Regions from separate parts of the Streptomyces nidicola genome, predicted to be linked through region 3. Evidence: riboswitches for the same ligand, from Rfam matches in the RefSeq annotation. Region 3 holds a riboswitch; each other region holds the start of a gene.
The links. A riboswitch is a leader RNA that binds a small molecule or an ion and turns the genes downstream of it on or off. The one in region 3 is predicted to bind cobalamin.
Positions count from the first base shown of each region.

Region 1: it holds a riboswitch for cobalamin, as region 3 does, so the genes downstream of both, ACOKM3_RS16315 (ribonucleoside-diphosphate reductase subunit alpha) here and metE (5-methyltetrahydropteroyltriglutamate--homocysteine S-methyltransferase) in region 3, are expected to answer to the same signal.
Region 2: it holds a riboswitch for cobalamin, as region 3 does, so the genes downstream of both, ACOKM3_RS28470 (prenyltransferase/squalene oxidase repeat-containing protein) here and metE (5-methyltetrahydropteroyltriglutamate--homocysteine S-methyltransferase) in region 3, are expected to answer to the same signal.

Region 1 covers NZ_JBNBPI010000001.1:3,611,227-3,623,040, reverse strand. The annotation lists gene ACOKM3_RS16355 (tetratricopeptide repeat protein) at 115-1,095, shown strand; gene def (peptide deformylase) at 1,194-1,844, shown strand; gene ACOKM3_RS16345 (terpene synthase family protein) at 2,139-3,284, shown strand; gene ACOKM3_RS16340 (cytochrome P450) at 3,281-4,666, shown strand; gene ACOKM3_RS16335 (helix-turn-helix domain-containing protein) at 4,684-5,646, opposite strand; gene ACOKM3_RS16330 (hypothetical protein) at 5,741-5,905, shown strand; partial or broken gene ACOKM3_RS16325 (class I SAM-dependent methyltransferase) at 5,887-6,718, opposite strand; gene ACOKM3_RS16320 (ribonucleotide-diphosphate reductase subunit beta) at 6,832-7,851, opposite strand; gene ACOKM3_RS16315 (ribonucleoside-diphosphate reductase subunit alpha) at 7,851-10,208, opposite strand; cobalamin riboswitch at 10,336-10,466, opposite strand; gene ACOKM3_RS16310 (GNAT family N-acetyltransferase) at 10,530-11,051, opposite strand; gene mctP (monocarboxylate uptake permease MctP) at 11,157-11,814, opposite strand, start outside.
Region 2 covers NZ_JBNBPI010000001.1:6,302,788-6,314,601, forward strand. The annotation lists gene ACOKM3_RS28440 (alpha/beta hydrolase family protein) at 1-3, shown strand, start outside; gene ACOKM3_RS28445 (aggregation-promoting factor C-terminal-like domain-containing protein) at 69-479, opposite strand; gene ACOKM3_RS28450 (ECF transporter S component) at 696-1,541, opposite strand; gene ACOKM3_RS28455 (ABC transporter ATP-binding protein) at 1,538-3,199, opposite strand; gene ACOKM3_RS28460 (energy-coupling factor transporter transmembrane component T) at 3,196-4,365, opposite strand; gene ACOKM3_RS28465 (SCO2322 family protein) at 4,369-4,998, opposite strand; gene ACOKM3_RS28470 (prenyltransferase/squalene oxidase repeat-containing protein) at 5,061-6,281, opposite strand; adenosylcobalamin-variant (AdoCbl-variant) riboswitch at 6,385-6,460, opposite strand; gene ACOKM3_RS28475 (flotillin family protein) at 6,796-7,959, opposite strand; gene ACOKM3_RS28480 (hypothetical protein) at 7,974-8,219, opposite strand; gene ACOKM3_RS28485 (MBL fold metallo-hydrolase) at 8,386-9,453, opposite strand; gene ACOKM3_RS28490 (aldehyde dehydrogenase) at 9,659-11,125, shown strand; gene ACOKM3_RS28495 (ferredoxin) at 11,128-11,361, shown strand; gene ACOKM3_RS28500 (TetR family transcriptional regulator) at 11,468-11,814, opposite strand, start outside.
Region 3 covers NZ_JBNBPI010000001.1:538,183-545,126, forward strand. The annotation lists gene ACOKM3_RS02550 (amidohydrolase family protein) at 1-916, opposite strand, end outside; gene ACOKM3_RS02555 ((2Fe-2S)-binding protein) at 982-1,710, opposite strand; cobalamin riboswitch at 1,862-2,059, shown strand; gene metE (5-methyltetrahydropteroyltriglutamate--homocysteine S-methyltransferase) at 2,236-4,569, shown strand; gene ACOKM3_RS02565 (PepSY-associated TM helix domain-containing protein) at 4,631-6,103, opposite strand; gene ACOKM3_RS02570 (hypothetical protein) at 6,261-6,944, opposite strand, start outside.

The DNA of each region.
Region 1 (11,814 bases), 3.1 Mb from region 3:
CCCATGGGTAATGAGCGGTCGTCCGACCGTACGTGGTTGGATGCAAAGCAAGGTGGAAAACGCAGGGAACGCGCGTCCGGGGGCACAGACCCCGAGTATCGGCAGGCGGGAATCGTGAGGATCTTCGGCAAGGGACGGCACCGGCCCTCCGCCTCCTGGCGGCAGGCCACGGATCGCGCGTTCACGCTGATCGGCGACGGCCGGTACGAGGACGCGGGAGCGCTGCTCACGCGGGCCGCCGACCTGGAGCCCTGGCTGTCGGAGTCCTGGTTCAACCTCGCGCTGCTGCACAAGTTCCGGCACGACTGGGAGCAGGCCCGCACCACGGGCCTGCGGGCCGTCGCCCTGCTCGAGAAGGAGGGCGGGGCACCGGACTGGTGGAACGTGGGCATCGCCGCCACCGCCCTCCAGGACTGGCCGCTCGCGCGCAGGGCCTGGCAGGCGTACGGGCTGAAGGTGCCGGGCGGCGCCGCCGCTGCCGGGGAGCCGACGGGGATGGACCTCGGGAGCGCCGCCGTGCGGCTCTCGCCGGAGGGCGAGGCGGAGGTCGTGTGGGGGCGCAGGCTCGACCCCGCGCGCATCGAGCTGCTCTCCATCCCGCTGCCGTCGTCCGGGCGGCGCTGGGGCGAGGTCGTGCTGCACGACGGTGTACCGCACGGTGAGCGGACCACGGCGGCCGGGCACTCGTACCCGGTCTTCGACGAGATCGAGCTGTGGGCGCCCTCGCCGGTTCCCACCTGGGTGGTGCTGCTCGAGGCCGCCACCGAGGACGACCGGGACGCGCTGGAGCGGCTGGCCGCCGATGCGGGCTTCGCCGCGGAGGACTGGTCGTCGTCCGTGCGGCTGCTGTGCCGGACGTGTTCGGAGTCGCGGATGCCGTCCGACGAGGGGGACGGGACGCATCTCGATCCGCACGACCACAGTGAGCCGGGGCATCCCGGGCCGCTCGGGCATCGGACCGATGGGCAGCTGTGGGTGCCGGAGCGGGAGTGCGGTGTGGCCGCGCCGGCTTCTCTGGTGCGGGGGTTGCTCGACGGGTGGGTGGCGGATTCGCCGGACTCGCGTGACTGGCGGGATCTCGAAGAGGTCTGTTAGACGCGCGCCCTGATCACCCGGGGTGCTGAAAGTACCCTGTAAGGGTTCCACCTCGTTGTTCACCTCTCGTTGTTTCCCTAGGAAGGCGTTCGTCCGTCATGGCTCAGCAGGACACCGATCAGCAGCACGGCGGCGTGCTTCCCGTGGATGACGAGGGGTTCGTCGTCGACACCGAGGACTGTGAGGCCCGGGAGGCGGCGTACCGGGAGCGCGGCACGTCGCGGCCGATCACCGTCGTCGGGAACCCGGTGCTGCACAAGGAGTGCAAGGACGTCACCGAGTTCGACGACGAGCTGGCGAAGCTCGTCGACGACATGTTCGCGAGCCAGCACACCGCCGAGGGCGTGGGCCTCGCCGCCAACCAGATCGGCGTGGACCTGAAGGTCTTCGTGTACGACTGCCCGGACGACGACGGCGTGCGGCACACCGGCGTCGTCTGCAACCCGGTCCTGCGCGAGCTGCCGGCCGAGCAGCGCCGCCTCGACGACTCCAACGAGGGCTGCCTGTCCGTGCCGACCGCGTACGCCGAACTCGCCCGCCCCGACTACGCGGTGGTCGACGGCCGGGACGAGAAGGGCAACCCGATCACGGTGCGCGGCACCGGCTACTTCGCGCGCTGCCTCCAGCACGAGACGGACCACCTCTACGGGTACCTGTACATCGACCGTCTCTCGAAGCGTGAGCGCAAGGACGCGTTGAAGCAGATGGAGGAGGGGACGCCGCGTTACCCGGTGGTCCCCAACAGCTGAGCAACTACCTTTCCCCCGTGGGGGAGTTGAGGCGTCAGGCGGCGCCCGGTGCGGAAGTGACCTCCGGCCGGGCGCCGTTCGCGTGTGCGGTCAGGGGCATGCGGCCCGGACGCGTATCGCCCGAATCCGGTCATGGCAGGTGAAGAATCAGGAAGTGCGGGGTAGTGAGGGGAGCAAATCCGTTCCCATCGCGGTCAGTTATGGTGCTGAATAGAAAGCGCGGGGTTACACGACGGCGCGCGACCGGCACAGCGGGAGGGGCGCGCGCTGCAGGCCACAGAGAGGGGTTACTACGTGCCTGCTTTCTCACATACGTCGGTTCCGGCGGCTGTGGCGCTTCCGGTGATCGAGAGTCGGTTTCCTCGCCGACTTCACCCGTATTGGCCGAAGCTCCAAGGAAGGACCCGGTCCTGGCTCCTGGAAATGGGGCTGATGCCGCCCGACAAGGTGGCGAAATATGCCGACGGCCTGTGCTATTCGGACCTCGTCGCGGGCTACTACCTCGGCGCACCCGATGAACTGCTCGCGACGATCAGCGACTACAGCGCGTGGTTCTTCGCCTGGGACGACCGGCACGACCGCGACGTGATCCATGGTCGCGCGGAGAGCTGGGGACGGCTCGTCGCCCAGTTACACGCGGCGACCGAGGCGCCCGAGCTCCATCTCGACCATGGGGATCCGCTGGTCGCGGGGTTCGCCGACTGCCTCCAGCGGTTCTACGGCTCGCTGAGCCACACCTGGAACGTACGGTTCGCCCGCCATTTCCACCCGGTGATCGACGCGTACGACGAGGAGTTCAGGAACCGGACGACGGGCACCGTGCCCGGCGTCGACGCGTACATAGAGTTGCGCCGGCAGACCTTCGCGCACTGGATTTGGATAGACCTGCTCGAGGCGACGGCGCAGTACGAACTCCCGGCGTGGGTGCGTAAAACGCCGGCGTTCATGCGTGCGGCACTTGCCGTCCAGGACTTCTCCGCCTGGTACAACGACCTGTGTTCGCTCCCCAAGGAACTCGCGGGAAACGAATTCCACAACCTCGGGATAAGCCTCATCGAGCACGAGGGACTTTCCGTCACCGAAGCCGCCGCGGAGGTACGGCGCCGGGTACTCGGATGTGTCGACGATTTCCTTGAGGCGGAAATCGAGGTCGGGAACATCGCGGACGGCGTCGAGACGCTCGGAGAAAAAGGAAAAGACCTCTCCGTGGCGATGAGGTCATGTCTGGAGAACATGCGGAACTGGTTCAGTTCCGTCTACTGGTTCCACCATGAATCGGGCCGCTATCAGGTCGACGACTGGGAGGACCGCAGCAACCCGCCGTACGTCAGCGACGAGCCGGTCGGTGCCGACGGCGTGCCCGGCGCGGGCCGCATCCCCAGGCAGGCTCCCCACCGGATCCCGGACCGGATCCCCGAACAGGCAGGTGAGTGCGCATGACCGTGGAATCCACGCTGCCGACCCCGGCGCCCGGCCAGGCGGGAGCGTCGCTGCCGCCGCTCGCACCCGGCGGTGCGCCGCTGCTCGGCCACGCCCCGCAGATGCTCCGCGACCCGCTGGCCTTCCTGACCCGGCTGCGGGACGGCGGCGACGTGGTCCGGCTGCGGCTCGGCCCCAAGACGGTCTTCGCGGTCTGCGACCCCGTACTGGTCGAGAAGCTCCTCAAGAGCCCGGACTTCATCGTCGGCGGCGCGATGTGGGACACCCTCGAGGTGCTCCTCGGCGAGGGCGTGGCGAGCAGCAACGGGCAGAAGCACCGGCGCCAGCGGCGTGCCATCCAGCCCGCGTTCCGGGCCGAGCGGATGGCCGACTACGCCGCGCTGATGGCGGAGGAGGCGGCGGCCGCGGCCGACCGCTGGCAGGACGGGCAGACCGTCGACATCAACGCCGAGATGTTCCGCGTGGCGGCCCGGATCACGGCCCGCGCCATGCTGCACATCGACGCGGAGGACGACCGCTCGGACCGCCTCGGCGAGACGATGGGCACGGTCTTCGCCGGCATGTACCGGCGGATGATCCTGTCCTTCGGACCGCTGTACCGGCTGCCCCTGCCGGCCAATCGGCGTTTCGAGCGGGCGATGGCCGAATTGCACCGCATGGTCGACGAGATCATCGTCGAGCGAAGGGCTCAGGCGGCCGAGGGAATCGACACCGGAGACCTTCTCGCGGCATTGCTCGCCGCGCACGACGACGACGGTGAAGCGGTCACCGATCAAGAGATCCACGATCAGGTTCTGGCTCTCCTGTTGGCCGGCGGCGAGAATGTCTCCAAGACGCTGGCTTGGACGCTCGGACTCCTCGCCGAACACCCGGACCATGAAAGCCGGTTGTACGAAGAGGTTGAATCCGCGACCGGTGGTGACAGGCAGGTGGCTTTCGGTGACCTCGGGGAACTCGCATATATGCGGAATCTCCTTACCGAGTCGATGCGTATTCGCCCCAGCGTGTGGATATTCACGCGCATATCGGCGGTCGATACGACGCTCGGCGAGTATCACATTCCGGCCGGGACGGACATCGTCTACAGCCCGTACGCGATGCAGCACGACCCGCGCTCGTTCGACGACGTGGACGTCTTTGACCCCGATCGCTGGCTGCCGGAGCGCGTGACGGACGCCGCGAACATGGCGCACCAGCCGTTCGGCACCGGCAACCGCAAGTGCCCGGGCGACCACTTCAGCATGGTCGAACTCAGCCTGATCCTGGGCACCTTGGTGTCCCGGTGGCGGTTCGAGACGGTCCCCGAGACGGAGTCGACGGCGAAGCTGGGGATCACCATCGGTCCCAAGAACGGGAACCTGCGGGTGCGGGCCCGCGGCTGACCGCCGGTGACCGGGACCTAGGAGGCGAGCTTCACCCGGAAGGTCCTTCTGAAGGCGTTGGGGGTCGTCCCCAGCGCCTTCATGAACTGATGGCGCATCGCCGCAGCGTTGCCGAACCCCGCGCGCGCGGCGATCGCGTCCACCGTCTCGTCCGTGCCCTCAAGCAACTCCTGGGCGAACAGGACGCGTTGGCGCAGCAGCCAGCGGTACGGCGTCGTGCCGGTCTCCTGCTGGAAGCGGCGCGCGAACGTGCGCGGTGACATGTGCGCCCGCGCCGCCAGCTCCTCCACGGTCACCGGCTCTCCCAGATGCCGCTCCATCCACGCCAGCACCCCGCCCACGGTGTCGCAGCGCGTCGCCGGCAGGGGGCGCTCCACGTACTGGGCCTGGCCGCCGTCGCGGTGCGGCGGGACGACCATGCGGCGGGCGATCGCGTTGGCCACCTCGGAGCCGTGCTCGGTGCGGACGATGTGGAGGCAGGCGTCGATGCCGGCGGCCGTGCCTGCGGAGGTGATGACCGGGCCCTCGTCGACGTACAGCACATCGGGGTCGACGCGGGTGCGCGGGTACATCGCGGCCAGTTCGCGCTCGTACCGCCAGTGCACCGCGCACCGGCGCCCGTCGAGCAGGCCCGCGGCGCCGAGCACGAACACGCCGCCGCACACGCTCAGGACGCGCGCTCCCCGGTCGACCGCGCGGCGCAGCGCGTCGAGCAGCTCGGGCGGAAAGCCGTCGCGGCGGTAGCCGACGGCCGGGACGGCGATGAGGTCGGCCTCCTCCAGGCGCTCCGGTCCGTGCGTGGTGGACACCGTCATGCCCGGTACGTGGGTGGACAGGGTCGGCCCCTCGAAGGAGACCGCGGCGAAGTCGTACACGGGAAGCCCGGCGTCGCTCCGGTCGAGGCCGAACACCTCGCAGACGACGCCGAGTTCGAAGGGATGCGTTCCGTCGAGCAGCACTACGGCCACGTTCGTCAGCATGCCGTCCAGTGTGCCGCACGGCTGGCAGTAATTCGAGGGTCAGTGACGGTCCTGCCACTGCCGCGAGGCCGCCGCTGGGCGGAGAGTGGAGGACATGAACACAGCGATGAACTACTTCGCAGTCCTCTTCGTCTTCCTCCTCCTGGCCGCCCCGTCCCTGTACGGCATGGCCCACGACCGCCGCATCGACCGCCAGCTCAGGGCCGCGGCTGCGCGGAACGCCGAAGAGCACCACTCCCGCTACGAGCGCGCGGCCTGACTCGGCCGTCGCCCGAAGACCAGCAGATGCGAGCTCGCGACGAGCAGCTCCGGATGCTCCTCGGCCATCCGGGCCGCCGCCAGGGCCGACGTGAACAGGTCGGATTCCCGTAGCACTTGGCGGCCGGTGGCGGTCTCGGCGGCCTTCAGGAGGGCGTCACCGGGCCCCTCCACCCCGTACAGCCGAGTGTCGTCGAACCCGGCACCCCGCACCTCCGCCGCCAGCTCCTCGGCCCGGTGGAAATAGGCGAAAAGTGAACTCCCGCCCCTCGTTCCTGCCGGTCACCAACACCCGCCCCGACCGCCCCTCCCGCCCGTCGAGATGCAGCCGCCCGTGCGCGGCGTGGTCGAACAGTGCCGCGTACCGCTGGATCCCGGCGGCCACGACGAGCCCACCGGGACGCACGACCCGCAGCGCCTCGGCCAACACCCGTCCCCTGTCGGCCCGTTCGGGCAGGTGGTACAGCGGTCCGAGCAGCAGCACCACGTCGTACGAGGAGTCGGCGGCGCTCAACGCTCGGCCGTCACCCAGCTCGACCGTGCACCCGGCGCCCGCCGCCTCCCGCACGTGCCGCTCCACGGGGTCGACGAGATGCACGCGATACCCGTCCCCGACCAGCCACCGCGCGTGGGTGCCCGGCCCTCCTCCCACGTCGAGCACGGAGGCCGGGGCGGCAGGCAGATGGCGTCTCAACAGCTCTTGTGTACGCACAAGTTCGAGCACGCCGGCGGCGGAGGCGCCGAGCCGTGCGTGCTCGTCGAACTGGGTGGAGTAGTAGGTGAGGACCTCGTCTGCGACCTGGGGTGTTGTCATGCCCCGCAAGTCTGACGAAGGGGCGGCGGGCGACGCATCTCAATTAGCGCCGCCCACCGCCCCGTTGGAGCCGAACCCGTCAGGGGGCCCGACCCGTCATACGGATGGACCCGTCAGAAGTCCTCGTCGAAGCCGACCGAGCCTTCGACCGCGACCTGGTAGGCCGAGGGGCGGCGTTCGAAGAAGTTGGTCAGTTCCTGGACGCCCTGGAGTTCCATGAACGAGAACGGGTTCTCCGAGCCGTAGATCGGCGCGAAGCCGAGGCGCTGCAAGCGCTGGTCGGCGACGCACTCCAGGTACTGGCGCATCGAGTCGGTGTTCATGCCCGGCAGGCCCTCGCCGCACAGGTCGCGCCCGAACTGCAGCTCCGCGTCGACCGCTTCCCGCAGCATGTCGGTGACCTGCTGCTGGAGCGCGTCGTCGAAGAGCTCCGGCTCCTCCTTGCGGACCGTGTCCACCACGTCGAAGGCGAAGCTCATGTGCATCGTCTCGTCACGGAACACCCAGTTGGTGCCGGTGGCCAGGCCGTGCAGCAGGCCGCGCGAGCGGAACCAGTAGACGTAGGCGAAGGCACCGTAGAAGAAGAGGCCCTCGATGCACGCGGCGAAGCAGATGAGGTTGAGGAGGAAGCGGCGGCGGTCCGCCTGGGACTCCAGGCGGTCCATCTCCTCGACCGAGTCCATCCACTTGAAACAGAACTCCGCCTTCTCGCGGATGGACGGGATGTTCTCCACCGCCGCGAAGGCCGCAGTGCGGTCCTCGGGGTCGGGGAGGTAGGTGTCCAGGAGCGTCAAGTAGAACTGGACGTGGACGGCTTCCTCGAAGAGCTGGCGCGACAAGTACAGGCGCGCTTCGGGGGAGTTGATGTGCTTGTAGAGCGTGAGGACGAGGTTGTTCGCGACGATCGAGTCACCCGTCGCGAAGAACGCGACCAGGCGGCCGATCATGTGCTGCTCACCCGGCGACAGCTTCGCGAGGTCGGCGACGTCCGAGTGGAGGTCGACCTCCTCCACCGTCCACGTGTTCTTGATGGCGTCGCGGTAGCGCTCGTAGAAGTCCGGGTAGCGCATGGGGCGCAGGGTCAGTTCGAAGCCCGGGTCGAGCAGGTTCTTTTCCGTGGCGGGAGTGGTCATTACTGGCAGGCCTCGCAGGACTCGGGGTTTTCCAGGGAGCAGGCGACCGCGTCGGGGTCGGGCGTCGCGGTCTGCGCGGGGACGGTGCTGTTGCCCGCCGCCCGCGCGATGCGTGTCGCCGGGCGCGAGCGCAGGTAGTACGTCGTCTTCAGGCCCGACTTCCAGGCGTACGCGTACATCGAGGAGAGCTTGCCGATGGTCGGCGTCTCCATGAAGAGGTTCAGGGACTGGGCCTGGTCGAGGAACGGGGTCCGCGCCGCCGCCATGTCGATGAGGCCGCGCTGCGGGATCTCCCACGCCGTGCGGTACAGGGCGCGGACCTCGTCCGGGATCCAAGTGAAGCCCTGCACCGAGCCGTTCGACTCGCGCAGTGCCTCACGGGTCTGGGCGTCCCAGACGCCGAGCCTCTTCAGCTCCTCGATCAGGTACCCGTTGATCTGGAGGAACTCGCCCGACAGCGTCTCCCGCTTGAAGAGGTTGGAGACCTGCGGCTCGATGCACTCGTAGACGCCGGCGATCGACGCGATGGTGGCGGTGGGCGCGATCGCGAGGAGGAGGGAGTTGCGCATGCCGACGTCGGCGATACGTTCCCGCAGCGCCGCCCAGCGCTCCGGCCACGTCAGCTCGACGCCGTAGTGGTCGGGGTGCAGCACGCCGCGGGCCGTACGGGTCTTCTCCCAGGCGGGAAGCGGGCCGTTGCGCTCGGCGAGGTCGGCCGACGCCTCGTACGCCGCGAGCATGATGCGCTCGGAGATGCGGGTGGACAGGGCGCGGGCCTGCGCCGAGTCGAACGGCAGGCGCAGCTTGAAGAAGACGTCCTGGAGGCCCATCGCGCCGAGGCCCACCGGGCGCCAGCGGGAGTTGGAGCGGCCCGCCTGGTCGGTCGGGTAGAAGTTGATGTCGACGACGCGGTCGAGGAAGGTGACGGCCGTGCGGACCGTCTCGTCGAGGCGCTCCCAGTCGATGTCCCCGGTCTCTACGTCCACGAAGGCGCCCAGGTTCACCGACCCCAGGTTGCAGACGGCCGTCTCCCCGTCGTCCGTCACCTCCAGGATCTCCGTGCAGAGGTTGGAGGAGTGGACCGTGTGGCCGGGCTCAGCCGTCTGGTTGGCGGTGCGGTTGGCGGCGTCCTTGAAGGTCAGCCAGCCGTTGCCGGTCTGCGCGAGGGTGCGCATCATGCGGCCGTACAGATCGCGGGCGGGGATGGTCCGCTGGGGCTTCCCGTCGGCCTCGGCCTTGCGGTACGCGGCGTCGAACTCCTCGCCCCACAGGTCGACCAGCTCGGGCACGTCGGCCGGCGAGAACAGCGACCACGGCTGGTCCGCGTTCACCCGGCGCATGAACTCGTCGGGGATCCAGTGCGCGAGGTTCAGGTTGTGGGTGCGGCGCGCGTCCTCACCGGTGTTGTCGCGCAGCTCCAGGAACTCCTCGATGTCGGAGTGCCAGGTCTCCAGGTAGACCGCGGCGGCGCCCTTGCGGCGGCCTCCCTGGTTCACGGCGGCGACCGAGGCGTCCAGCGTCTTCAGGAACGGGACGATGCCGTTGGAGTGCCCGTTCGTGCCGCGGATCAGCGAACCGCGGCTGCGGATGCGGGAGAACGAGAGGCCGATGCCGCCCGCGTGCTTCGAGAGGCGGGCGACCTGGTGGTACCGGTCGTAGATCGAGTCGAGCTCGTCGAGCGGGGAGTCGAGCAGGTAGCAGCTCGACATCTGGGGGTGGCGGGTGCCGGAGTTGAAGAGCGTGGGGGAGGAGGGCAGGTAGTCGAGGCGGCTCATCAGGCCGTAGAGAGCGGCCACTTCGTCCAGCGCGCGGACGCTGTCGTCCTCGGCGAGGCCGCAGGCCACGCGCAGCATGAAGTGCTGCGGGGTCTCGATGACGTGCCGGGTGATCGGGTGGCGCAGCAGGTAGCGGCTGTGCAGGGTGCGCAGGCCGAAGTAGCCGAAGCGGTCGTCGCCCGCGATGTCGATCAGCGCGTCGAGGCGCGCCGCGTGCACCCGGACGAACTCGGCCGTACGGTCCGCGATCAGGCCCTCGCGGTGGCCGACCGCGACCGACTCCGTGAAGGACGTGACGCCCTGCGAGGCGGCCTCCGCGGCGATGGAGCGGGTGAGCAGGCGGGCGGCGAGCCGGGAGTAGGCGGGGTCCTCGGAGATCAGACCGGCCGCGGCCTCGGTGGCGAGATCGCGCAGCTCGGCCTCATCGGCCCGCGCCGAACGGCCGCGCAGCGCGGCGGCCGCGATCCGGCCGGGATCGGCGTCGGGGAGTTCGGCGGTCAGCTCGGTCAGGGTGCGCAGCAGTGCGGCACCCGGGCCGTCCTGGGGCGTGGCTGAGACCGGTTCGGCGGGCGCGATGGTCACGTGGAGGCTCTCCCTCGCTCGGCTCGAGGCCTGCGGGGAGGAGGTGGCAGCGCGGGCGCGCACGGGCGGGCCCTCGTCCACCGGCCCTTTCCGCGAGGCCCGGACGTCGTCGACGCCCGGGCCGGTCGGCTCGGGCGTACCGTCGACAGGTCATCGGACTCACGCGGGCGTTTTTGTACGCCTACGTACACCGTTGCGGGACAGTTCCGGATTCGCACCGGATTCCCCTGTGGTGACAGCGAGAGCGAGCATACATGTTGTGTCGGGCTTTCGCGTCAGCCCCATATGTTGTGTCGGCGTCGCGCCGGGGTGCCCGTGCCCTCAGCCCGCCGATGCCTCCGCCGCCCCCGCCGCCAGCCTCAACTCGTACGCCCGCAGCAGCACTTCCGGGATCGGGGACCAGTCGCGGTCCGGGATCCGGGTGAAGCCGAGGCGCTCGTAGAGGCGGTGCGAGGCGGTCGCGAGCGGCTGGGTGCAGAGCACCACCGCCGATTTGCCGGCCGTGCGGGCCCGGTCGATCACGGCCCGCACGAGCGCCTCGCCGACGCCCTTCCCGCGCGCCTCGACGGCGACCGCCAGCATGCGGAACTCGGCCTCCGAGGGGCGTGCGATCTCCGCGTACGAGTGCTTGTGCGAGGGGACGTAGGTGACGCCGCCGACGACCCGGCCGTCGGGGTCCTCGGCGACGAGCACCTCGGCCTGCCGCGCGCGTTTCTCGACGTCGCGCAGTTCGGCGGCGTACCAGTCGTCCTCGCCGAACGCGAGCAGCCCACTGCCCAGGTAGGCGCGGGCACTCAACTCGCCGAGCGCGGCGTACTCATCGGGGCGCACAGTTCTGATCACGACGCCATGGTTACGCGACCCCCGGCCGTGGCCGCAACGTCTTCCCGGAAATGTGTCGGGCCCCTCCGCAAGCGGAGGGACCCGAGACGCGTGCGTACGCGGTGCCTAGTGACCGGAGCCCGCGCCGACCGTCGGCAGGTCGACCTGGACGCCCTTGTCGCCCGCGTCGGCCGTGTAGTCCTCGCGGGACGTCTCGTCGACGCCGTCCGGGGCCTTGAACGCCTTGAGGACGAAGGTTCCGACCACGGTCACCACGATGTTCAGGACGAACGCCGTGAGGCCGATGTAGCCGATCTCACCGATGCCGGGGATCTCCGCCGAGGAGCCGCCGAAGTGCGCCTGCGTCGGCGACGCGACGCCGTACGCGGCGAGCGTGCCGTACACCATGCCGACCGCCCAGCCGGCGAGCAGCGCCCACCGGTGGAACCAGCGCGTGAACAGGCCGCCGACCAGCGCGGGCATCGTCTGGAGGATCCAGATGCCGCCGAGCAGCTGGAAGTTGATCGCGACGGTCTTGTCCATGGTGAGGACGAAGGCCAGCGCGCCCACCTTCACGAGCAGCGAGACCAGCTTGGAGACCTTGGTCTCCTGCGCGGGCGTCGCGTCCGGCTTGATGAAGTCCTTGTAGATGTTGCGCGTGAACAGGTTCGCGGCGGCGATGGACATGATGGCCGCGGGGACCAGCGCGCCGATGCCGATGGCGGCGAACGCGACGCCCGTGAACCAGTCCGGGAACATGTTCTCGAACAGCTGCGGGATCGCC
Region 2 (11,814 bases), 5.8 Mb from region 3:
TGACGGGACACGACGCACAGAAGAGGCGGCACCCGGAAGGTGCCGCCTCGCCAAGGTTTTGGGGTCGGTCAGTACCAACCGTTGGACTGCCAGTGGCTCCACGCGCCGCAGGCGCTGCCGTAGCGGTCGTTCATGTACTTCACGCCCCACTCGATCTGCGTCTCGGGGTTCGTCTTCCAGTCGCCGCCGGCCGACGCCATCTTGTTGGCGGGCAGCGCCTGGACGAGGCCGTAGGCGCCGGTGGAGGCGTTCGTCGCGTTCGGGTTCCAGCCGCTCTCATGGGACACGATCTTGTCGAAGCAGCTGAACTGGGCCGAGTTCGAGATCTTCTGCTGGGCGATGGCCTTCGCCGAGCCCGACGTCGACGCGGCCTGGGCCGGGGCCGATGCGAAGAGGAAACCGGTCGTGGCGGCGGCGAGGGTGACGCCGGCGATGGCCTTCTTCGGAGTGGCGATACGGCGCAGGAGCGTGGCGGACAAAACGTGACCTTCCGTGGGGGACGGGGGGCCGCAGGGCGTGGTGCCTTGCGGTTGCTCCACAGAAACAAAGACCGACGGGCGGAAGCAATGTTGGCTTTTACTAAGGAAAGTCGGACTCGATGGAGTCTGGGGTAAATGTCCGTTGTGTGACGTAGGGAAGGCGCGCCAAGGGACTACGGTCCCGCTTAGTACGTGACGTGGGTCATGTGGGGGGCTTCACGCCCGCGGCTCGTCGAATGTGACCTGGGCCTCGAAGGCGGCCCGCCGCGTGGCCCGGCGCAGCGCCTTCAGGACGGCGCCGCCCGCGACCAGCGTCAGGACGACGGTGAGCGCCGCACGCCCCAGGTCCCAGCCGAGCGAGGTCGCCGCGCAGTACGCGAGGAAGCGGGCCAGGTTCTCGTGCAGCGCGGCGTCCGGCTGGTACGCCACGGAGGAGGCCAGCGCGTTCATGAACGGCCAGCCCGCGAGATTCATGATCGTGCCGTACGCGAACGCGGCCAGGAAGCCGTAGGCGGCGAGCATGACGCGCTCGGCGCGGCCGCGCAGGGCGTGGGCGCCGGGGAGGAGTCCCGCGCCCATCGTGAACCAGCCCATCGACAGCATCTGGAACGGCATCCAGGGGCCGACGCCCCCGGTCAGCAGCGCCGAGGTGAACATGCTGAGCGAGCCGAGGACGAAGCCGAAGCCGGGCCCGAGGACCCGGCCGCTGAGGACCATCAGGAAGAACATCGGCTCCAGGCCGGCCGTCCCCGCGCCGATGGGCCGCAGCGCCGCCCCCGCGGCCGCCAGCACACCGAGCATCGCCACCGCCTTGGGGCCCATGCCGGACTCCGAGATCGTGGCCGCGACCACGGCGACCAGCAGCACGAGCAGCGCCGCGAACAGCCAGGGCGCGTCCTGCGCGTGCGCGTTCACCTCGGACCCGGGCCCTGTGATCAGCGGCCAGCCGATGCCGACCACGCCGACGGCGCTCACCAGGAGCAGGGCGGCGATGGAGCGCGGGCCGAGGCGTACGGGGTTCGCGCGGCCCGTGACGGGCAGTGGTGTCGTGGTCCCCGTCATGCCAGGGCCCTCTCTACCTCGGAGACCGTGAGCCAGCGCTGCGGCGCCAGGATCTTCGCGACCTGCGGGGCGAAGGACGGGGACGACGTGACGATGTCGGGGGTGGGGCCGTCGGCCACGATCTCGCCGTCCGCGAGGATCGCCACGCGGTGGGTCAGCTCCGCCGCCAGCTCCACGTCGTGCGTCGCCATGACGATGGCGTGACCCTCGGCCGCGAGCTTCCGCAGGATCGTGACGAGGCGGGACTTGGCCGCGTAGTCCAGGCCGCGGGTCGGCTCGTCGAGGAGGAGCAGCGGCGGGGCCGCCGTCAGTACGATCGCCAGGGCCAGGGTGAGGCGCTGGCCCTCGGAGAGGTCGCGGGGGTGGGTGTCGTCGGCGATGCCGGGGAGGAGGTCGGTCAGGAGCGCGCGGCAGGTGCCGGGGGTGGCGGACGCGTCCTTGTCCGCCGCCGCGCACTCCGCCGCGACCGTGTCCGCGCAGAGCAGGTCGCGGGGTTCCTGGGGGACGAGGCCCACCTTGCGGATGAGGTCGCGGGGGGTGGTCTTGTGGGGGGTGGCTCCGCCGGTCGTGACTGTGCCGGAGGTCGGCTTGATCATGCCGACGAGGGTCGAGAGCAGGGTCGATTTGCCGGCGCCGTTGCGACCCATCAGCGCGAGCACCTCGCCGGTGGTGACCGTGAGGGTGATGTGGCGGATGGCTTCGATCCGTCCGCGGCGTACGCCCAGGTTCTTGGTTGCGGCCAACGTGGTTGACGTCGCGGGGCTCTGCCCCGGACCCCGCTGGCTCTCGTCCCAGAGCGGGGCTTGATTTGCCCGAGCTTCTCGATTGGCCCCCGGCGTTGATTGCGCGAGCCGGAGTTTCAGGTCGGTCGCCGCGCGTCGCGCATTGCGCACCGTCAGGGGGAGTGGGTCCCAGCCCGCCAGGCGGCCCAGGCCGACCACCGGGGGGTAGACCGGGGACACCGCCATGACGTCGGCCGGGGCGCCCACCGTCAAGGGCTCGCCCGGGCTCGGTAGCAGTGCCACCTGGTCCGCGTACTGGATGACGCGTTCCAGGCGGTGTTCGGCCATCAGGACCGTGGTGCCCAGGTCGTGGACCAGGCGTTGCAGGACCGAGAGGACCTCTTCCGCCGCTGCCGGGTCGAGGGCGGACGTCGGTTCGTCGAGGACCAGGACCTGGGGGTGCGGGGTGAGGACGGAGCCGATCGCGACGCGCTGCTGCTGGCCGCCGGAGAGCGTGGAGATGGGGCGGTCGCGCAGGTCGGCGAGGCCGAGGAGGTCGAGGGTCTCCTCCACGCGGCGGCGCATGACCGGTGGGGTCAGGCCCAACGACTCCATGCCGTACGCGAGTTCGTCCTCGACCGTGTCCGTCACGAAGTGCGCGAGCGGGTCCTGGCCCACCGTGCCGACGACGTCGGCGAGTTCGCGCGGCTTGTGCGTACGGGTGTCGCGGCCGGCGACGGTGACCTGGCCCGCGAGCGTGCCGCCCGTGAAGTGCGGGACCAGTCCGCTCACCGCTCCGAGGAGTGTGGACTTGCCCACCCCTGACGGTCCCGCGAGGAGCATCAACTCCCCCTCGGGTACGTGGAGTTGGATGCCGTCGACGGTGGGGCGTGAGGCGCCGTCGTAGGTCACGGAGACGTTCTCGAAGCGGATCATGACGACGCCTCCGTCGGCTTGCAGGGAATCGGCTTGTCGGAAGTCGGCTTGTCGGGATTCGTCCCGGCCGGCCTGTCGGGAGCGGGTGCGAGGAAGGCCGGGAGCAGGCCGAGCAGGATGCCCGCCGCCGGCCACAGCGGCAGCTCCGGCGCCGCGAGCGGGACCACCGGCGGCTGGAGGGATGCCGGGTCCCGGGTGCCGGTCCAGATCATGACCGCCGCGGCCACCGCTCCGGACGCCGCGACCAGCCAGGCCCGCACGCCCCACACGTCGGGCCGGTAGCGGGTGCGTACCGTGCGGCGACCGCCCAGCCAGAGTCCGCCGAGCGCGGCCGCCACCCCGGCCAGCAGCACCGGGAGCCCGTATCCGGCTCCGGACGCCGCGAGCAGTCCGTACGTTCCCGCGCACACCCCGATGAGGCCGCCCAGCGTGAGCGCGGCCGTGGCACGGCGGACGGCGGGCGGCACCTCGGCGGTCCGGCCGTAGCCGCGCGCGTCCATGGCGGCGGCCAGGGACACCGAGCGCTCCAACGCGCCCTCCAGGACCGGGAGCCCGACCTGGAGCAGCCCGCGCAGGCCGCGGTCCGGGCGGCCGCGCAGGCGCCGCGCCGCGCGCAGCCTGCGGACGTCCGCGACCAGGTTCGGGGCGAACGTCATCGCCACCACGACCGCGACCCCGGCCTCGTACAGCGCGCCCGGCAGCGACTTGAGCAGCCGGGAGGGGGAGGCGAGCGCGTTCGCGGCGCCCACGCAGATGAGGAGCGTGGCCAGCTTCAGGCCGTCGTAGAGCGCGAAGACGAGGCCTTCGAGTGTCACCGGGCCGCCGATCCGCACCCCTTGCGCCCAGTCCGGCAGCGGCATCTCGGGCAGCGTGAACAGCAGGTGCGTACCCGGGATCGCCGAGCCGAGCAGCGTCGCGAAGACCAGGCGGATGCCGAGCACGGCCAGCGCCAGCTTCACGAACGCCCCGTACGAACGCGCCCACGGCGCCTCCGTGCGGCGCGCCGCCACCACGTACCCGGCGACGCCGATCAGCAGCGCGAGCAGCAGCGGGTTCGTGGTGCGGGACGCGGCAGTACCGAGGCCGAGCGCCCAGATCCACCAGGCGCCGGGGTGCAGCGAGTTGGAGCGGTGGGCCCTGGGGGCGCGGAGCTGGGAGGCGGCCATGCGTCAGAGGCGGCGGCGTCGGGCCTGCACGCCGGCCGCGACGCCGAGCACGACGACCACGGCGATGCCGGCGATGAGTCCGACGGAGGGGCCGCCGTCGTCGTCGGTCTGCGAGGCGGAGTCCTTCGCGGAGGGGGTCGAGGGCGTCTTGTCGGGCGTCTCCTTGGACACCTGCTCGCCGCAGCCCGACTTCGGGTAGTCGGAGATCGCGCACAGCATCGCGCTGCTGTCGTAGCGCAGCGGCTTCGCGACGGCGGCGAGTGCGTCGGCGCTCGTCGCGTCATCGGCGACCTGCGCGCACGCGGTGCGCGGCTTCGGCGGGGTCTCGCCGGAGGGGGCGTCGGCCGCCGTGCCGAAGTCGATGACGAGCGCGATCCGCTTCTTGCCGTCCTTGGCGGGCGTATCGGCGCAGATGTCACCGAAGGACGCCGTGCCGCGCGGCTGCTTCGCGTCCTTCGAGTCCGCGCTCACCGCGAACCGGAAGCCCTGCACGTCACCGTCGTCCGGCTTGCTCTGCGAGGGGCCCGCCGTCGCGTACGTCCATGCGTTCTGGGAAGCCTTCTGAGAGCCACCGTCCCGCTCCCAGAACGACCAGTACCGGTACCCGGCGGCCTGCGCCGGGGCGACGGTCATGGCGAGGAGCGCCACGAGAGTCGCGATGACGAGCCCGCCGAGCCCGGCCGACCTGCGCGCGGTCACTGCTGCTGCTTCTTGCGGCCGCTGAGCAGGAAACCGGCGCCCACGGCCGCGATGAACATCACGCCGATGATCCACCAGTTGGCGCCGCTGCCACCGTCGTCCTTCGTCTCGTCCGAGTCCGAAGCGGACGACTTCGTGGAGGCGGGCTCCGGGCCGGTCTTGTTGAGCGCGCTCACCAGGTCCGTGCCGCCGAAGTCGCGGGGGTCGTTGCCGGTGGCGTGCGCCGCGAAGATCAGCTCGGCGTAGGCGGCGGGTCCGGTCTGCGCGGCCCAGCCCTTCGCGTTCTTCTCCAGCCAGGTGTACGAGTCCTTCGTGGCCTTGACGCCCTCCGCGGCTGCGACGGCGGTGACCGCGTCGGCGGTGTTGCCGTAGTCGGGCTGGTCCGTGGCGCCGGCCAGCTGGGACTTCAGGTAGAGGTGGGTGTCGAGCTGGTTCTGGAGGTAGACGGCGCCGTTGTGCGCGATGTCCTTCGCGCTCTTGCCGTCCTCGCAGGTGTACGCGTCCGGGGCCGTGCCCTTGCCGGGTGCGAAGCCGGTGCCGAGGGCGCCGAGCACACCGGCGGCGGTGGCGTCGGCGTTCGCGGCGAGCTCGCCCTTCTTGTCCGGCTGGTAGGCGAGGGCGCCGCCGTCCTTGCCCTTGGCGCAGGGGAGGGCGAGGGACGCGAGGGCGTCGGTGCCGGTCTTGCCCTTGCCCGACTTCACCTCGGACGGCTTCTCACCGGCCGCGGCGAGGGCGCCGATGGCGACGGACGTGGAGTTCGCGTCGCTGTCCATGCCCTGGCTGTAGCCCCAGCCGCCGTCGGCGTTCTGGGTCTTCTTCAGCCGGTCGACGCCCTTGGCGACCTCGCCGTCACGGCCGCCGACCGCGGCGAGGGCCTGGACGGCGGCCGCGGTGGCGTTGCTGTCGATCTTGGTTTTGGCGTCGCAGGGCTTGGTGGGCTCGGCGCGGAAGGCGGCGAAGCCGCCGTTCTCGCACTGCTGCCCGGCCAGCCAGTCCACGGCCTTCTTGGCGGGCTTGACGCCCACGGTGTCCTGCGCGACCAGCGCCAGGGACTGCCGCCAGACGCCGTCGTACGTGGGGTCGCTCTTGCCGTAGAGGCCCGACGGGACGGCCGTCTTCGGCGAGGGGGAGGCACTGTCCGCGCTCGCGGCCTGCGCGCCCATGGCGCCGATGGCGACGGTCGCGGCGACGAGCGCGGCGCTGCGGCGAATGTTCATGGTGGGGCGGGTGCCTCTCCCTGCGGGGAGCGGGGCGGCGCGGCACACGGAGGTACCGGGCGGCTCCGGCTCCGTATTCCTCGACGGTCCTGAGCCGAGCGCGTACGTATGAGGCATTCCGGCTGTCACGGCTGCGGGTCAGCGCCGGATTTGCACCGGCTTCCCCTCGTACGTACGTACTGACGACGTCTTTACTGTACCCGGCGGGGTGGCCCCGGCCCCCGGACTCCGCCCCGGCCACCCGCGCGGGGCTCCGCCCCGGACCTCGCGCCTCAAACGCCGGCGGGGCTGGAAATGCCGCACCGGCGTGACGGCCTCGGGGCTCTGCCCCGGACCCCGCTGCTCAATTGCCGCAGGGGCTTGATAGATCAAGCCCCGCCGGCGAAAGACCGATCAAGCCCCGCCGGCGATGGGCCTGTCGAGCCCTGCGGCGGGTGGGCAAATTCAGCCCCGCCGGCGATTGAGGCGCGGGGGCCGGGGCGGAGCCCCGAGGCCGTAACGCCGGTGCCGGTGGTCAGCGGACGTCGACCGGGCCGTCGTCGCTGCCGCGCGGAGCGCCTACGTAGGGCTCGACCGCCGAGCCGAACCCGTCCGCACCCTCACCGGAGAGGTTCTTGCGGACCGAGTCGAGGATGGTGAGGCCCTGGCCGACCAGGCCCGCCGCGATCTCGCCCAGGCCGTCCGCCCCGTTCAGGACGTTGACGTTCGCTCCGGCGAGCCCCGCCGACGCCTCCTTCACGATCTGCGGCAGCTGGTCGATGAGCATGCGGTCGAGGGCGACCCGGTCGTACGACGCCGCCGCCTCCGCCTGGATCTTCATCCGCTCGGCCTCGGCGAGGGCCAGCACGCGGATGCGCTCCGCGTCGGCCTGCGCCGGCTTCACGACCTCCGAGATCAGCTGCTTCTCCCGCAACTCGGCCTGCTTCATGGCAAGTTCCGTCTGCGCCGCGAGGACCTCCTGCTGGGCGTGCGCGAGCGCGAGCGGGCCCGCCTGCTCGGCCTGCGCCTTGGCCCGGTCGACCTGCGCGTTGTACTCGGCCTGCACGACCGCGGTCTCCCGCGCGTACTCGGCCTGCTTACGGGCAGCCGCCTGCTCCGCCTCGGCGGACGCCTGCGTGGCCTGCGCCTGGGCGATCTGCGCCTGCCGCTGGATGGCCGCCTTGTGCGGGCGCGACATCGCCTCGATGTACCCGGTCTGGCCGTCGTCGATGGACTGGATCTGCAGCGAGTCGACGTGCAGCCCGATCTTCGCCATCTCGGCCTTCGACGTGTCGAGGACCTCCGTGGCGAGCTTCTGCCGCTCGGTCACGATCTCCTCGACCGTCATCGAGCCGATGATCGAGCGCAGATGACCGGCGAAGATGCGCCCGGTGAGGACCGACATCTGGTCCTGGTCGGAGAGGAAGCGCTGACCGGCGTTGACGATCGACTCGTGGTCGTTGCCGACCTTGAAGGCGATCACGGCGCGCACGGTCAGGGCGATGCCCTGCTTGGTCACACACTTCTCGACGACTTCCGCCTCGCTCATCGCGAGCGACAGGAAGCGGGTCTTGCGGAACACGGGGAGCACGAACTTCCCGTGCCCCGTGACGACGCGGAACGGCGCTCCCCCAAGTCCCCGCCTGCCGCCCGAGATCAGCATCGCCTCGTCGGGCGCGGGAACGCGATATCCGAACATGCCTGTACGTCTCCTTAGCGGGCGTCGCCCTCGCCGCCGGGGAGAAGTGGGTCGGACCAGGCCATGACCACGACCTGCCGGCATCCGCGGGACTCGATCACGAGCACGGTGGCGCCCCGCTCCAGGGGCTCGTCCGAGTACGCGAGAAAGGTCTCGGTCCCGCCCCTGACCTGCACCAACACCTCACCCGGACCACCGGCCCCACGCGTGCCGAGGACCAGCTTCCCCGTTTGGCCGACCACTGCCTCGTCCGGCGTCATCGGCGGGCGCCCCCTTGTCGTTCCAGCTCGTGCGAGCTCTTGTGGCCAGAACATACGCCTGCGGGGGCGGGCCTTCCATCAGGGCGCGGCAAAGATCCTCCGGGGCGGGAACTTGTTGCGCGGCACCGGTGTTGCGGTCGCGGGGCTCTGCCCCGGGCCCCGCTGCTCAATCGCCGCAGGGGCTTGACTGATACGTCACCGGGTCGCTGCCCGAGACCTGTTCCACCCGGCCCGACTTCTGCAGGCGGCGCAAGTGCGCCTCCGCCTCCGACACCGCGATCGTCCGTGACCCGTACGGGATTTGGGCCCACGGGCGGTTCCACTCCATGCGTTCGGCGAGCTGCCATGGGGTGAGGGGGGAGGAGAGGAGGGTGAGGAGGCCGGTCAGGCGGTCCTCGTGGTGGTCCAGCAGTTCGGCCACGCGCGCCGGGGCGTCGGTGAACGGGTGCTGGTGCGCCGGGAGGACCTCCGCCGGGTCGAGCCGTCCCACTCGTTCGAGCGAGTCGAGATAGTCGCCGAGCGGGTCGGTGACGGTGGCGTCGTCGGGGTCCTCGTACAGGCCGATGTGCGGGGTGATGCCGGGCAGCACGTGGTCGCCGGAGAAGAGGCGGCCGTTGCCCGCGCGGCCCGCGGGGTGCTCCTCCTCCAGGTGCAGGCAGACGTGCCCCGGGGTGTGGCCCGGCGTCCAGATCGCGCGCAGCCTGCGGCCCGGCAGGTCGAGGAGGTCGCCGGGGGTGATGGTGCGGTCGGGCAACGCGGGGGCGAAGCCCGGTAGTTGGCGCTGCTTTCCGGAGTCGCGGGCCGCGATCAGCGGGGCGATGTGCTCCTCGGGCGCACCGGCCGCGACCAACTTCCGCACCATGTAGGCGTACCAGCGCTCCGGCTTGTTCTCCCGGGTGCGCCGGACCACCGCCACGTCCGCCTCGTGCATCGCGATCCAGGCACCGGACGCCTCCCGCACCTTCTCCGACAGGCCGTGGTGGTCCGGGTGGTGATGGGTGATCAGGACACCGGTGAGTTCGCCGACGCTCGTGCCGCACGCGGTCAGGCCGGTGGACAGGGAGTCCCAGGACGTCGGGTCGTCCCAGCCCGTGTCGATCAGGACCGGGCCCGCGTCGGTGTCGACCAGGTAGACGAGGGTGTAGCCGAGCGGGTTGTCGGGGATCGGAACGCGGATGCTGTGCACGCCCCCGCTGTGGTCGGTCACCTGCGTCGCCTCTGTCGCCTCTGCCATCGGACACCCTCCGCCGCTCCAGCCGAACTGCGGTCACTGTACGGGAACTTGTAGAACTCGTTTCAATGGTCGCCCCGGCGAACCGTATCCGCGAGAGCGTCTCAGCGGGTGGTCGCGGCCCGTGCACCACCCTTCCGGATCGCAACTAGAACTGGTATCAGTTCTGAAACACCGTCAGAAAAGCCGTGCCGGGAGGATGCCAGCCATGACCGAGCTCTTGGAGTACGGACAGCTGTTCATAGGCGGGGAGTTGACCGACCCGCTCGGCAAGGACGTCATCGAGGTCGTCTCGCCGCACACCGGCGAGGTCTTCGGCCGGGTGCCGCACGCCGCGCCCGCCGATGTCGACCGCGCCGTGGCCGTCGCCCGCCGCGCCTTCGAGGACGGCCCCTGGCCGCGGATGAGCCTCGACGAGCGCATCGAGATCATCACGAAGATCAAGGACGCGTTCGCGGTCCGGCACGAGGAGATCGCCCGCGTCATCAGCAGCGAGAACGGCACCCCGTACACCTCGGGCGTCATGGTGCAGGCGCTCGCCGCGATGATGGTCTGGGACTCCGCGATCAACGTCGCCCGCAACTTCACGTACGAGGAGACCCGCGACGGCGCCCTCGGCAAGCTCCTCGTGCGACGCGAGCCGGTGGGCGTCGTCGCGGCCATCGTGCCGTGGAACGTCCCGCAGTTCACCGCCGCCGCGAAGCTCGCGCCCGCGCTGCTCGCCGGCAACCCCGTGATCCTGAAGACCTCGCCGGAGACGCCCCTCGACGCGTATCTGCTGGCCGAGATAGCCACCGAGGCCGGGCTCCCGGAGGGCGTGCTCTCCATCCTCCCCGCCGACCGCGAGGTCAGCGAGTACCTGGTCGGGCACCCCGGCGTCGACAAGGTCTCCTTCACCGGGTCCGTCGCCGCGGGCAAGCGCGTCATGGAGGTCGCCTCGCGCAACCTCACCCGCGTCACCCTCGAACTCGGCGGCAAGTCCGCGGCCGTCGTCCTGGAGGACGCCGACGCGGGCGCCGCCGTCTCCGGCATCGTCCCGTTCGCCTGGATGATCAACGGCCAGGCGTGCGTGGCGCAGACCCGGATCCTCGTACCGCGTTCACGCTACGACGAGTTCGCCGACGCGTTCTCCACGGCGGCGTCGGCGTTGAAGGTCGGCGACCCGCTCGACCCGGCGACCGAACTCGGCCCGCTCGTCGCCAAGCGCCAGCAGCAGCGCTCCCTCGACTACATCCGCATCGGCCAGGACGAAGGCGCCAAGATCCTCACCGGCGGCGGGGTCCCGAAGGGCTTCGAGCAGGGCTGGTACGTGGAGCCGACCCTCTTCGGCGACGTCGACAACTCCATGCGGATCGCCCGCGAGGAGATCTTCGGCCCGGTCATCTGCCTGCTCCCGTACGGGGACGAGGCCGAGGCCATCAAGATCGCCAACGACTCGGACTACGGCCTCAGCGGCAGCGTGTGGACCGCCGACACCGCGCACGGCGTCGACATCGCGCGGCAGGTGCGTACGGGTACGTACAGCGTGAACACGTTCAGCCTCGACATGCTCGGGCCCTTCGGCGGCTACAAGAACTCCGGCCTGGGGCGGGAGTTCGGGCCCGAGGGGTACGGGGAGTACTTCGAGCACAAGATGATCCACCTGCCCGCGGGGTACGAGCCGGAGGCGAGCTGAGCATGGGTGACCGGTGGCATGTGGAGGTCGACCGGAGCGTGTGCATCGGCTCGGCGATGTGTGTGAACACCGCGCCGGACGGGTTCCGCCTCGACAGCGCGCGGCAGTCGCACCCGGTCGACCCGGAGGCCGACGCCAACGAGAAGATCCTCGCGGCGGCGGAGGGCTGCCCCGTCGAGGCGATCACGCTGGCGCTGGCGGATACGGGTGAGGTCGTTTTTCCTCCGGAGGATTGACGCGCGGCCCGCACCGTGGCTGAGGTCTCGGGGCTCTGCCCCGGACCCCGCTGCTCAATCGCCGCAGGGGCTGAAAAGATCGGGGCTCTGCCCCGGACCCCGCGCCTCAATCGCCGGCGGGGCTGGATTTGGGCCCGGTCGTGTCGATGAGGCGGCACACCATCTCGATGTCGATTTTGACCTGGGCGATGGAGGCGCGGCCGGAGAGCCACGTGATGAGCGCGGAGTGCCACGTGTGCTCGATGACCCGCACCGCGGACAACTGCTCCGGGGTCGGGTCGTCGAGCTCCATCGCGTCGAGAATGATGGCCGTGGTCTGCCGCGACACCTGGTCCACCGCAGGGCTCACGCTCCGGTCCGCGAAGGTCAGCGCCCGCACCATCGCATCCGCGAGATGCGGCTCCCGCTGCAACGCGCGGAAGGCCCGCATCAGCGTCTCGGCCACCCGCTCCG
Region 3 (6,944 bases):
CGGTGCCCGCGATCAGCCGCGCACCGGCCTCGGCCATCCGACGCACCGCGCCGAACATGGCCTCGGCGCGCTCGGCGCCGAAGAACTTCGGCAGCATCCGCCAGTTCGGGCTGACCGTGGGGCAGACGTGGATGTTCCGCTGGACGATCTGGTCGAGCACGTCCTGGCGGACCTCGAATCCGTCGGCCGTCATCCAGGTGCAGTGCTCGATACTGTCGACGCCCGCCGCGACAGCGGCCGTGATGCCGTCGACGCCGTGCGCGTGCGCGGCGACCGGCAGCCCTGCGCCGTGTGCCTCGTCGACGAGCGCCGCCAACTCCGCCTCGGACAGCTCGGATTCCCAGCTCTTGGCTCCACCCTTGGTGAGGCCGCCGCCGGTCGCCATGACCTTGATGACTTCGGCGCCCGCCTCCACGTTGCGCCGAACCAGGCGCCGCAATTCGTCAGGGCCGGAGGCCTCGCCGCCGAGGAACCAGCAATGGCCACCGGGCGGAGTGACCGGCACCGTGGCCGGGACGACACGCGGGCCGACGGCCGCGCCCTCCTTGATGTCCCGGGCGAGACGCACCGCGAGGCCACCCCGGTCACCCAGATCTCGGACCGTCGTGACACCGACGCTCAGCAGCTGCTCCGCCCGACCCGCCATGGCGGCGAACAGCGCCTCGTCGCCCTGCTCCTGGAGCGTGGCGACGGGGTCGGGGCCCGCGTCGAAGCAGAGGTGCACGTGGGCATCGATCAGGCCGGGGAGCACGGTTCCGGCAGGAAAGTCGAGCCGAGGCTCATCGGGCCGCGCCCGGCGCTCGACCTCTTCGCGCGGGCCGACGCAGGCGATGACGCCCTCGCGTACGAGCACCGCGCCGTCGGCCAGGGCGTCACGATCGGGTCCGACCAGGACGTGCGCGGCGGTGATCAACATGAGGCGCGGCTCTCCTTCGTGTGTCTTGTCTTCATCGTCGTCCAGTCACTCCACCATCACCGCCATCACCGCACCAAACAGCAGTCTCCGCACTTGCCGCCGCCGGGCGCGCGGTAAAAGAGGCAACAGCTGCGTCGCCGGAACGACAGATCGGCTCCGGTGATCCGGCCCGTGCCCCGCAGTCGGCCCGTCTCCAGCAGTTCGCGTGTCAGACGCGTGAGATCCGTACGCAACTCGGGCCGCGACCTCAGTAGTTGGGCCGCCGAGCCGACGAGCGCCGACGCGGAATTACCGGCCAGCAGGCGCGGCGCCACCTTGGTGGTGAGGGCGTTCTCGACCGCCTCCAGGACGCCGTCCACCTGCTCGTGGACCGCGTCGGCGAGTGACGGGAGTTCCGCCGCGCGTCGGCCCTCGGGTCGGCGCAGCCGGATGGCCGAGCCCTCGCCCGACCACTCCACCGCGCTCATCGTCGGCACGATCCCGTGGACGAGCGCGCAGGCGAGGACCGGTGACCAAAGGCGGGCCGCGAGACCCAGGTGGGCGATGGAGACGCCGATACGGGGTTCGGGTGTGCGGTAGTGGTCGTTGACCGCCTGGGCCCGTTCGGCGAGCCCGGCGCGCACGAGCCGTGCGTCGGCGTCGACTTCAGCTTCAACTTCGGCTCCGGCTCCGGCTCCGGACGACCGCGTCGGGGCCGTGTCGAGGGCGAAGAATCCGCCGATCCGCGACACGTCGCGCAGCGCCTCGGCGACCTGTTCCGGCGCCACTTCCGTCTGCGCGAGCCGTTCGGGCATACCGCTTCCTCCCTCTCGCCGAGGAGTTCCGCACCGGTTCCTCGGGGCCGCCGTCGCCCGTGTTCGCGGCCATGATGCCATCCGGCGCCGAGCGGCCGGCGGGCCGGACGTTGTGGCGGCCGCCGGGCGCGGACCCGTAGGGTGAACGACGCAGCTGGTTCGCCCCGCCCGCCAGACGGGGCGTCGCAAGAGGGAACCCGGTGGGAATCCGGGACTGCCCCGCAGCGGTGAGTGGGAACGACCGCCGTCATACGCACTGGACTCCGGAACAGGGGTCCGGGAAGCGACGGTCACTAGGTGTCCGCCCTTTCGGGTGGGCGTGCCCGCGAGTCCGAAGACCTGCCGACTGCCCGCGCACGGACGAATCGTGCGCGGAGATCTCGGTGACCTCGAGGGCGGGTCGGCGTACACATACCGGCGGAAGGCCGCGCCTCGCAGCGCGCGGTCGCCGCCACGGTGGTGTCACTCCTTCGTGCCGCAGAAGCCTCCGGGATCCCAGGGATACGTCTCTCGAAGGAGATTTCCGTGACCACCAGGACCGCGATCACAAAGACCGCAGCCGCACGGGCCACCGTGTACGGCTACCCCCGCCAGGGCCCGAACCGCGAACTGAAGAAGGCGATCGAGGGCTACTGGAAGGGCCGCGTCGCCGCCGACACTCTCCGCTCCACCGCCGCCGAACTGCGCCGCGCCACCTGGCAGGACCTGGCCGCGTCCGGCATCGACGAGGTGCCGACCGGCGACTTCTCCTACTACGACCACGTCCTGGACACGACCATGATGGTCGGGGCGGTGCCCGAGCGCCACCGGGCCGCCGTCGCGGCGGACGCCCTGGACGGGTACTTCGCCATGGCCCGCGGCACCCAGGACGTCGCTCCGCTGGAGATGACCAAGTGGTTCGACACCAACTACCACTATCTGGTACCGGAGTTGGGTCCTGACACGGTGTTCACCGCCGATTCCGGCAAGCAGGTCGCAGAGCTGCGAGAAGCCCTCGGCCTGGGCCTTGACGGTCGTCCGGTGCTGGTCGGACCTGTCACCTATCTTCTCCTGTCGAAGCCCGCCCCGGGCGTGGCGGACGATTTCGATCCGCTCACCCTGCTGGACCGGCTGCTGCCCGTATACGCCGAGGTCCTCACCGACCTGCGCGCCTCGGGTGCCACCTGGGTGCAGCTCGACGAGCCCGCGCTGGTCCAGGACCGCACCCCGGCCGAGCTGAACGCCGCCGCCCGCGCCTACCGTGACCTCGGCGCCCTCGTCGACCGCCCGAAGCTCCTGGTCGCCTCGTACTTCGACCGGCTCGGCGAGGCCCTGCCGGTGCTCGCCAAGGCCCCCGTCGACGGCCTCGCCCTCGACTTCACCGGCTCCGCCGCCGCCAACCTCGACGAACTCGCCGCCGCCGGCGGCCTGCCCGGCAAGCGCCTCGTCGCCGGCGTGGTGGACGGCCGCAACGTCTGGGTCAACGACCTGGAGCGGTCCCTCGCCACGCTCGGCACCCTGCTCGGGCTCGCCGAGCGCGTCGACGTGGCCGCTTCCTGCTCGCTGTTGCACGTCCCGCTGGACGCGTCCGTGGAGCGGGACATCGAGCCGCAGATCCGGCGCTGGCTCGCCTTCGCCCGCCAGAAGACCACCGAGGTCGCCACCCTCGCCAAGGGCCTGACCCGGGGAACCGGCGTGGTCTCGGCCGAACTCGCTGCCAACCGCGCCGCGTTGAACTCGCGCGCCACCTCGCCCATCACGCGCGATCCGGCGGTGCGGAGGCGCGCCGCCGCCGTCACCGAGGACGACGGGCGCCGCTCGCAGCCGTACACCGAGCGGACCGCCGCCCAGCGGGCCCTCCTGAACCTGCCGCTGCTGCCGACCACGACCATCGGCTCGTTCCCGCAGACCGGCGAACTCCGCGCCGCCCGAGCCGACTTGAGGGCCGGACGCATCGACACCGCGGGGTACGAGGACCGCATCAGGAACGAGATCCGTGAGGTCGTCTCCTTCCAGGAGAAGGCCGGCATCGACGTGCTCGTGCACGGCGAGCCCGAGCGCAACGACATGGTCCAGTACTTCGCCGAGCAGCTCACCGGCTACCTGGCGACCCAGCACGGCTGGGTCCAGTCGTACGGCACCCGCTACGTCCGCCCGCCGGTCCTCGCGGGTGACATCTCCCGCCCCGAGCCGATGACCGTGCGCTGGGCGACGTACGCCCAGTCGCTCTCCGACCGCCCCGTCAAGGGCATGCTCACGGGTCCCGTCACCATGCTCGCCTGGTCCTTCGTCCGCGACGACCAGCCACTTGGTGACACCGCCCGACAGGTGGCCCTCGCCCTGCGCGACGAGGTCAACGACCTTGAGGCGAACGGCACTTCGGTCATCCAGGTCGACGAGCCCGCGCTGCGCGAGACGCTCCCGTTGCGCGCCACCGACCACGCGGCCTACCTCGCCTGGGCCACCGAGGCGTTCCGCCTCACCACCTGCGGCGTCCGGCCTGACACGCAGATCCACACGCACATGTGCTACGCCGAGTTCGGTGACATCGTGCAGGCCATCGACGACCTCGACGCCGACGTCATCAGTCTGGAGGCCGCCCGTTCCCACATGCGGGTCGCCCACGAGCTCGCCGCTCACGGCTACCCGCGCGAAGCCGGTCCGGGCGTGTACGACATCCACTCGCCGCGCGTTCCGAGCGTCGACGAGGCGGTCGCCCTGCTGCGTACGGGACTTGAGGCCATCCCGGCCGAGCGGCTGTGGGTCAACCCGGACTGCGGGCTGAAGACCCGCGGCTGGCCGGAGACCCGCGCCTCCCTGGAACACCTGGTTGCCGCCGCACGCACGGTCCGTGAGGAGCTCGGGCGGACCGCACCCTGATGCGCGGTCCTGCCCCTGGTGCACCTGTCGGCACCAGGGGCAGGGCGCGCACCGGCTCACATCAGGCGGTGGGCGCGTACGTGCGCTTTCCCCGCCGGTACGCGATCTCGCCGAGCGCGATGTCGCAGAGCATGAACGCCGCGAGCGGGACGCCGAGCAGCGGCACGAAGTAGCCGAGCAGCGCGATCACCGCCATCAACGGCACCAGGACGTACGGCGGCACGTGCTGCCAGGCTCCGCGCGGGACGGGCCGGCCGAAGGCGGAGCCGCGCCCGCGCTGCCACCACATGCGGTACCCCCACACGATGAGGAGCACCACCGCCAGGGCGAGGGCGGCGAGGGCGATCTGGTTGACGAGGCCGAACAGGTTGCCGGTGTGCAGGTCGATGCCCCAGCGGGACAGCTTGGCGAGCACCGGGTAGTCCGCGAACCGCACCTCGTCCGTGACCTCGCCGCTCGCCGGGTCGACGGCGACGGCGTCCTGCTTCTCCGGCCAGCTCCGCTGGATCTGCTGGACGACGTACGCCGAGGAGGAGTCGGCGGGCGGGACGATCTCCACGGGGTTCGAGAGGCCTTCGGCGCGGGCCGACTTCAGCACCGCGTTCAGGCCGACGTCACCCCCGCCCTTCTCGGCGCCGGCCCCGCCCATGTCCATGCCCTCCATACCTTCCATGCCCTCCATACCGGCCATGTCATGGCCGGCGTGTTCACCGCCTGGAGTCACGGTCGCGGAGACGGTCGGGGTCGTCTGGCCGAGCGCGGCACGCAGGTCGGTGATGTTCGCCCCTGTGTACGTCGACCAGGTCAGGCCCGTTGCCGACAGGAAGAAGAGTCCGAGCGCCGCCCAGACACCCACCGAGCCGTGGAGCGACAGGGTGCGCCTGCGGCCGGTCGCGCCGCGGATCGCGCGACGGGAACGGCGCCTGCCGAACCAGAGGACGAGGCCGCCGCCCGCGATCACCCACATCCAGCTCGCCGCGAACTCGCTGTAGAGGCGGCCCACTTGGCCGAGGTGGAGGTCGCGGTGGAGCTCGTCGATCCAGGTGCGCAGCGGCAGCGCGCCCGTCGATCCGTACTGTTCGAGGGCGCCGCGCACCTCCCCGTTGTACGGGTTCACGAACACCGCGAGCGTGTAGTCGGCGTCGACTCCCGGCACACCGGAGAGCATGACTCGGGTCGTCGCCCCGGCCTCGGGGGAAGGCCGTACCGCGCTGATGTCTCCCTCCGGATGAGCCTTGCGGGCGGCGGCGACCTGATCGGCGATCGGCAGCTCGGACTTGCCCACGGGGACGTTCAGCTCATGGGCGTACACGATCTTCTCGGCCTGGAACGAGCCCGCGTAGAGCAGGCCCGTGACCGCGGCGACGAACAAGAACGGGGCGACGAACACCCCGGCGTAGAAGTGCAGTCGCAGCACCAGCGGGCGCAGCGACGCCCAGGTCGACCGCTCGACGGGCGGCGACGGCGGTGCGTGCTCGGTCTGTTCCGCTGGGCGCGGTTCAGAGGTGTCGGAGGTTTCTGAGGTGAGGGACAACGTGGTCCTCCAGTTTCGGGCAGCACGGAGTCCGGGCGCGGGCCGTTCGGCCCTGGGCACATCCGGATCCGGTGCGTTGCATGGGGACTCGGCCGCGCGGGTGTGCGCACGGCCGATGCCCGAGGGTGCGGCGCAGCCTCGGGTGAACCGGCTGTCGTCAGGCGACAGCGTCCCCTGCGGGCGGGCCCCTGGAGGTGATCGTGTCGGCGAGGAGGAGGTCACGGGGCGTACGGTCGCGCCGCGTGCGGCGGACCTGGACGCGCGGCCGGTGCGGCGGAGCGGGAAGGCGGAGCGGGAGCCTCAAGGGCGCGACGATCCGCCCGACGAAGGACCTCGCGATGCGGAACGCGGCCTGCTCGCCGTACGCGAGCCAGAGTCCGCTCAGCACGGCAGCCAGGAGGTGGGCCACGAGCATGCCGGACGGTGACATGCCGCCCATGTCATGACCGTGCGATTCCATCTCGGGCATGTCCGCCATGCCGGCCATGCCATGCATGCCACTCATGCCGCCCATGGGGTCGGCCGGCATGGAAGCCGTGGGCACACGGCACAGCACCTGGTCCAGCCACCGGCCCGCGACGGAACCGCCGGACGCCGCCGGGTGCGCGAAGACCTGCGCCCACGAGAAGAAGAGATGAAGTGCCGCCTGTGCGGCCACGGCAAGACCCACGACCGGCAGGAGCCCACGCTCACGCCCGGCCGGCACACAAGCCGCCCCACCGATGACCACGAGGCCTGCGGCCAACGCCCACCAAGGCACGGTGTCACCGGACATGAGCGTGTGCGCGAGTGCTGTGAGCAGCACGCAGACGGCCGCGAACACCGCGGCCCGTCCGGCGCG